DNA from 3 places in the Exiguobacterium sp. TDN 0502 genome. Region 3 is predicted to be linked to each of the others. Evidence: riboswitches for the same ligand, from Rfam matches in the RefSeq annotation. Region 3 holds a riboswitch; each other region holds the start of a gene.
What was found. Region 3 has a riboswitch for S-adenosylmethionine ahead of ACRPK8_RS01535 (methionine ABC transporter ATP-binding protein). Riboswitches for the same ligand answer to the same signal wherever they lie in the genome.
Positions count from the first base shown of each region.

Region 1: it holds a riboswitch for S-adenosylmethionine, as region 3 does, so the genes downstream of both, ACRPK8_RS15135 (LLM class flavin-dependent oxidoreductase) here and ACRPK8_RS01535 (methionine ABC transporter ATP-binding protein) in region 3, are expected to answer to the same signal.
Region 2: it holds a riboswitch for S-adenosylmethionine, as region 3 does, so the genes downstream of both, ACRPK8_RS09725 (2,3-diketo-5-methylthiopentyl-1-phosphate enolase) here and ACRPK8_RS01535 (methionine ABC transporter ATP-binding protein) in region 3, are expected to answer to the same signal.

Region 1 covers NZ_JBOZGJ010000022.1:11,666-13,929, forward strand. Annotated here, with positions in the region: gene ACRPK8_RS15125 (DUF2325 domain-containing protein) at 1-252, shown strand, start outside; gene ACRPK8_RS15130 (DUF975 family protein) at 316-954, shown strand; SAM riboswitch class I at 1,066-1,168, shown strand; gene ACRPK8_RS15135 (LLM class flavin-dependent oxidoreductase) at 1,242-2,264, shown strand, end outside.
Region 2 covers NZ_JBOZGJ010000008.1:18,052-20,315, reverse strand. Annotated here, with positions in the region: gene ACRPK8_RS09730 (2-hydroxy-3-keto-5-methylthiopentenyl-1-phosphate phosphatase) at 1-209, opposite strand, end outside; gene ACRPK8_RS09725 (2,3-diketo-5-methylthiopentyl-1-phosphate enolase) at 206-1,396, opposite strand; SAM riboswitch class I at 1,467-1,568, opposite strand; SAM riboswitch class I at 1,774-1,877, shown strand; gene mtnK (S-methyl-5-thioribose kinase) at 1,956-2,264, shown strand, end outside.
Region 3 covers NZ_JBOZGJ010000001.1:315,753-318,016, forward strand. Annotated here, with positions in the region: gene ACRPK8_RS01535 (methionine ABC transporter ATP-binding protein) at 1-916, opposite strand, end outside; SAM riboswitch class I at 995-1,099, opposite strand; gene ACRPK8_RS01540 (bifunctional cystathionine gamma-lyase/homocysteine desulfhydrase) at 1,157-2,264, opposite strand, start outside.

The DNA.
Region 1 (2,264 bases), on a different contig from region 3:
CTCGCAGGAGACGCACAGTCCGCGAAAAAGATTGCTTGTCTCGCTAAAAAGACGGATGCCATCGTCGTCGTTACGAGCCGTGTTTCGCATGCTGCGAGCGCTCATGTCATTGCACAGGCGAAAAAACATGGTATTCCGTTCGCGATGGAACGCCTTGATGGTCGTCGTTCGTTATATACAGCGTGTGAGCGACAACTTGAGCGTGCTTGGTTCAAACAGCAACAAGACGGGAAATTATTGAAAAAAGAGTGAAACATTAGAAGTTTTAAGCCGTAGAGTAAGGTGAGAACTTATTTTTCAAGGAGGACCTTACTCATGTCATCTCAATTAAAAAAAGCGGCAAAGGCATCGCTTAGCGGTCGTTGGGGCTTTGCAGTCCTAGCATTTCTGCTGTTTAGTATCATTCAAGGTGTCCCCAACTTATTTGGATCGGATATCGATGAGCCGTCAAATAGCATGGACCTCGTCGTCTCATTGGTGTCGATTTTACTGATTCCAGTAGGAGTCGGTTGGACATGGATTGCTATGTCGATTGCTCGTGGCGAAGAAACAAAAGTGACAGGTTTATTTGAGCCATACGGAATGTTCCTGAAAGTAGTTGGTCTTTCCATCGTTCAATTCATCTTCATCGCGCTCTGGACATTGCTCTTGATCATTCCAGGGATCATCAAGTCGTTCTCTTACCTGTTGACGTTCTATATCCTTCGAGATGAGCCGTCGATTGGCATTCTTGAAGCCATCACACGTTCACGTCAACTGATGGATGGTCATAAGATGGAAGCTTTTCTGCTCTTCCTATCGTTCATTGGGTGGGCGTTGCTTGTAATCGTCACGCTTGGTCTTGCTATCCTGTGGGTTGGACCATACTTCAGCGTCACGCTTGCGAAATTCTACGATCGTGTCCGTGGGGAACAGTCACCAGAACCGACATCGGATTTCGTCGCACCATACTAATATTTCATCCCGACACTATGTCGGGATTTTTTTGTTTGGAATAATTCCGATGGGAAAAGACGGTTTAATGGTTGCTTTAGTTCAGTGAATTCTGTACGATGAATGCAACACATCTTATCTAGAGAAGTCGAGGGACTGGCCCGAAGACACTTCAGCAACCCCGCCATGGCGGAAGGTGCTACTTCCAGGAAGGGATACCTTCTGAAGATAAGAGCGGACAGGACAGGATACCGTCGCTCTTTTCGAACTTCGAAAAGAGCGTTTTTTATGTTAAGGGGGATGATGGAGTGGAGTATGGTTTTTGGTTACCAATTTTTGGGTGGTGGTTGCGTAACGTCGAGGATGAACAGATGCCGGCGACATTCGATTATGTCAAACACGTCGCCCAAACAGCAGAACGGATCGGCTTCTCAACGACGTTGATCGCGGAATTGAACTTGAATGATATCAAAGGCATCAAGGAACCAAGTCTTGAGGCATGGACGACGGCAGCGGCGATCGCCGCAACGACGGAACGCCTTGAGATCATGACGGCGGTTCGTCCCGGTTTCCATAATCCGGCGACGACGGCGAAAATGGCAACGAACATCGATCAATTAAGCGGGGGACGCTTCACGCTGAACGTCGTCTCAGCTTGGTGGGCGGAGGAAGCTAAACAATACAATGGGATTTTTACGGCACACGATGAACGTTATGCTCGGACGGAAGAGTTCGTCACGGTCATGAAAGGATTATGGGCAGATGCGTCACCGTATAGTTTTTCCGGTCATCACTACACGATCGAGCAGGCGGAACTTCATCCGAAGCCGGTCCAGCGTCCGGGAATCAAGCTCTATGCCGGTGGAGAGAGTGAAGCCGGAAAACGGACGATCGTCGAACACTGTGACGCTTACGTCATGCATGGGGGAACGGTTGAAGAAGTCGCTCATAAAATCAATGATATGAAAGTACGCCGGGAAGCGACGGGGAAATCACCACTTGAGAGCTTCGGTCTTGCCGCTTATATCATTTGCCGGGATACGGAAGAAGAAGCGTTGCTTGAGTGGCAACGCATCACGGACGTCAAAGAAGATAGCGCCGGCTATGCCGGTTATCAGGATTTCATCAGTAAATCACAACTCGAACAACAGGTGGAGCGAAACGATTATTCCGTCTCGAACCGCGGTCTACGACCGAACCTGATCGGGACACCGGAACAGATTGCGAAGCGGATTCTGGCGTTCGAAGCCGTTGGTGTGACGTTACTCTTATTACAATTCTCACCACAACTCGAAGAAATGGAACGCTTTGCCCGTGACGTAATGCCGTTG
Region 2 (2,264 bases), on a different contig from region 3:
AACAAAAAGTCAAGATAGGCTGTTTTTCCGTCAGACGGCAGAAGTGCGAACATCTGCCCGACACCACCCTGAATCGATAACGTCCGGTCGAGTACGCCACGCTTCAACGGTTCGAAGTCACTCGCTGGCGCAAATGCTTGCATGAGCGCGATGATATTATCCTGTGTCGTCACCGTACCGTCGAAGTCACAAAGAATCCGTACGGTCATGACTTGATCCCCCAAGCGTCGAGCGCAATCCGCAATTCTTCATGACGCGATGCTGCTGTCGATAGGGAGTCATTTGCGAGTGCCGCATCGAGTGCTTGACGGAAAGCAATGACACCAGCCGCAGCACCTTGCGGATGACCGTGTACGCCGCCGCCGGCGTTGATGACGGAATCGATACCGAAGTCCCGTACGAGTTGAGCGACGAGTCCAGGATGAATACCGGCTGAAGGAACCGGGAAGATCGATTTCGTCTGACCGAGACGGGTAGCTTCGACCGCTATGCCACGAGCAACATCCTTTGGCAAAGCGACATTGCCGTAAGGCGACGGGAATAACGTCAAGTCGGCTCCAGCAGCACGTGGTAATGTGCCAAGTAAAACAGGCGCTGCGACTCCGTGGTTCGGACTAGCAATCAACGCACCGCTGTATGCCGGATGATTGAAGATTGGAACGTTGATCTCGGGATCACGTGCCAGTTCACGTAAGACGTCGAGTCCATAAGTGAAGGTGTTCAGCAAGAAAGCAGTTGCGCCAGCGTCAATCAATCGTTTAGCTTGATCTTTGAGCGTAAAGACGGGACCACTGAGTGTGATCGCGTATAACGCACGTTTACCGGTCCGGTGGAAGTGAGCATCGATGACCTCACGTCCGATTCGTGCCCGATCAATCGTTGGTGTCAACGGATTGTCGTATAGGATCTCATCGTCCTTGACGAGATCAATCCCACCAGCAAGTTGTCCTTCAAGTTGATCACGAAGGAACGATAAATCGCGTCCGATGACCCCTTTGAAGATGCTCATTAACAGTGGACGATCTTCGACACCGATTAAGGAACGGACCCCTTCGATGCCGAACTTCGCACCTGGAAAGTCCGACGTAAATGTATCGGGTAGTAGCAATTCCGTTAATTTGATTTCACCGTCGAGTGAGAGTTTCCCGAAGACGGTCGTCAAGATCGCAGAAAAGTCGCGCGATACATTGTGTTCCGGATAACGAATCGTGATATAGCCTTTACCGTCGCGCTCTTCCGTATGTACGACTTCCCCTTTGAACGAGGCGAGTTGTTGTTGTTCGAGATGATTCAGTTCCGTCCAAGAACCGACTGTCAGACCAAGCGCGAGTTGTTCAGCGCGTTGTTCGAGTCGATCGCGAACGGTCAATTGATAAGTAGCAGTGATATAAGTCATGTCTTTCCTCCTTCAACAAAAAAATGGTCTCTCGTCAGCGACAAGAGACCATGAATGATTCGAACGTGGACTCTTATCTGTCAGCTTAGTAGCTGCAAGAATTAGCACCGTGCCAAAAGGTCGGTTGCTGCGACATCGTAGGGCTTGTCCCTCCGTCTGCTCTTGATAAGAATTGGATGAAATTGTGAAATCTAATTGCAATTTTTGCATGGGAATCGTCACTTGTCAAACTAATTTTAGAAAATTTATTTTTTTGAAAATACTCTTTCTATAGATGGCTTAAAAATGCGATCCGTTTCTGCTTGATTTCGATTTGACAGCAGGGAAGAGGGTTGCGTAAGATTCAAATCAATATCACACACGACAACTACATACGACTCTTATCGCGAGTTGGCAGAGGGAATTGGCCCGATGACGCCGCAGCAACCGACCACTAGGCACGGTGCTACATCCAACAGACGTTTCGTCTGAGAGATAAGAGGATGCAGTGACTTTCCTGCGCCTCTTTTCGATGACGAAAAGAGGCGCTTTTTCGTGTATCACATAGGGGGAAACTGAGATGACATACAAAGCATTTACAGAACAGGACGCGATTGATCGTGTCCGCTCATTAGGACTGATCGGCGACGGAGCCGTCGAAGCAGAAGAGATTGGTGACGGCAATCTCAACCTCGTTTTTCGGATTCGGGAGGGTGAACATCGATTGATTCTAAAACAAGCACTACCCTACGCGAAAGTCGTCGGCGAGAGCTGGCCGTTATCGCTCGAGCGGGCGTGGATCGAACAATCCGCACTCCGTGAATTCGCGCGGCACGCCGTACCGTTCGTACCACGTGTCTTTCATGCCAGTCACGAAGAGGCGTATACG
Region 3 (2,264 bases):
CCCCTTCCTGTGATTGACCGACGTTTCCGCCGATGATATTGAACAGGACCGGCGAATCCTTCATGACTTCCGCGAGGATCGGGCTTTCCGCTGTCGATCCGACGAACGTCAACTGAACGATTTTTCCGGTTGGGTACCGTTCGCGAAGTTTCGCGAACGTTAACTCGTTTTCCGATGGCGACGTCAATTGTTTGACGAATTCCTTCGTCATCGCCTGCTTCGGATGACGGAAGACTTCTGCGACCGGTCCTTGCTCGACGATTTTACCAGCTTCCATGACGGCGACCCGGTGACAGATTTTTTGAATGACGTGCATCTCGTGTGTGATCAAGACGATCGTCAGTTTCAGTTTTTCATTGATGTCGACGAGTAACTCAAGGATTGAGTCCGTCGTCTTCGGATCGAGTGCACTTGTTGCCTCGTCACATAAGAGAACGTCTGGATTCGATGCCAGTGCCCGAGCTATACCGACACGTTGTTTTTGACCACCGGATAATTGTGACGGATAGGCTTTTTCGCGTCCGTCCAAACCAACGAGTTGGATCAGTTCCGCGACCCGTTCCTTGCGGTGTGCTTTCGGGAAGCCACCGAGTTCGAGCGGGAACATGATGTTCTCTTCGACCGTCCGTGACCAGAGTAAGTTGAAGTGCTGAAAGACCATCGAGACATTCTTACGGACGCCTCGTAATTCTTTTGGTTTCAGTGATGTCATTTCGACACCATCGATTTGGATCGAACCACTCGTTGGTGCCTCGAGCATATTCAGCAATCGGATCAAGGTCGATTTCCCTGCTCCGGAATAACCGATTATTCCAAAAATTTCACCGCGCTCGATTGTCAGATCGACATTCGCAACGGCTTCGACCGCTCCGCGCTTTGAGCGATAAATCTTTCCTACGTCTTGTAAACGAATCACAACTGTCCCTCCTAAAATAAAAAAGTGCGCGCGTTTTAGAGCAAACGCGCGCACTTTTTCAGTACACAAAACCATTTGCTCTCATCTCCCAGACTGTTGTCTGCTGGAATTAGCACCACTTCGGATTAGATCCGCGGTTGCCGGGTTTCATCGGGCCAGTCCCTCCACCACTCTCGATAAGAGTTTCGGTATTAAGTTTGTAGAATATATTCTGAATATTAGCAGGGGTTATTTTTGTTGTCAAACAGTTTTTTCAGAAACTTTTTCGAGGAACGTGAAAGCACGTGTTAAGTCTTCTTTCAAATCTTCCGAATCCTCAAGTCCAACTGAAATCCGGACGAGACCGTCCGTGATGCCGAGTTCTGCCCGACGTTCTGCTGGGATCGACGCGTGCGTCATCCGTGCCGGAACGGAAATCAGACTCTCGACGGCACCAAGACTCTCAGCGAGTGTGAAGAAGTGTGTTGCCTCGACGAGTTTTTCTGCGTTCGCTGCTGAACCGACATCAAAGCTGATCATCCCACCAAATCCAGTCGCTTGTTTTGCTTGGATGTCGTGACCAGGATGCGATGCAAGTCCTGGGTAGAAGATGTTCGAGACGATATCTTGCGCTTGTAAGAACGCAACAAGGTCATGGGCTGTTTCTTCGATCGCATCCATCCGGATACCGAGTGTACGCAGACCACGGACGAGCAGGAAGCTGTCTTGCGGTCCAAGCACGCCGCCTGTCGAGTTTTGGATGAAGTGCAGCTCTTCGCCGAGCGCATCATCTTTGACGACGACAAGTCCAGCGACGACGTCCGAATGTCCGCCGATGTATTTTGTTGCACTGTGCAAGACGATGTCTGCACCGAGTGCGAGTGGTTGTTGATGGTATGGTGTCGCGAACGTGTTGTCGACGACGAGTTTGAGATCGTGACGTTTGGCGATTGTTGCGATCGCTTGAATATCCGTTACTTTTAATAACGGGTTCGTCGGTGTTTCGACATAAACGATCTTCGTGTTGTCTTGGATTGCTGCTTCCGTTGCCACAAGGTCCGTCGTATCAACGAATGTCACTTGGATGTTGAACTTCGGTAAGACGCGTTGCATCAAACGGAACGTTCCACCGTAGACGTCATCTGTCATGACGATGTGGTCACCAGACTCAAGCAAATGGAAGACGGCATGGATTGCTGCCATCCCAGAACCGAATGCAAAACCGCGGGCGCCACCCTCGAGATCCGCAATCAACCGTTCGATGCTCGTCCGTGTCGGGTTCGCTGTCCGTGAGTATTCGTATCCGTCCTTCAGTTGACCGATTTTATCCTGCTTGTATGTGCTTGTTTGATAGATCGGTGGTGTGACG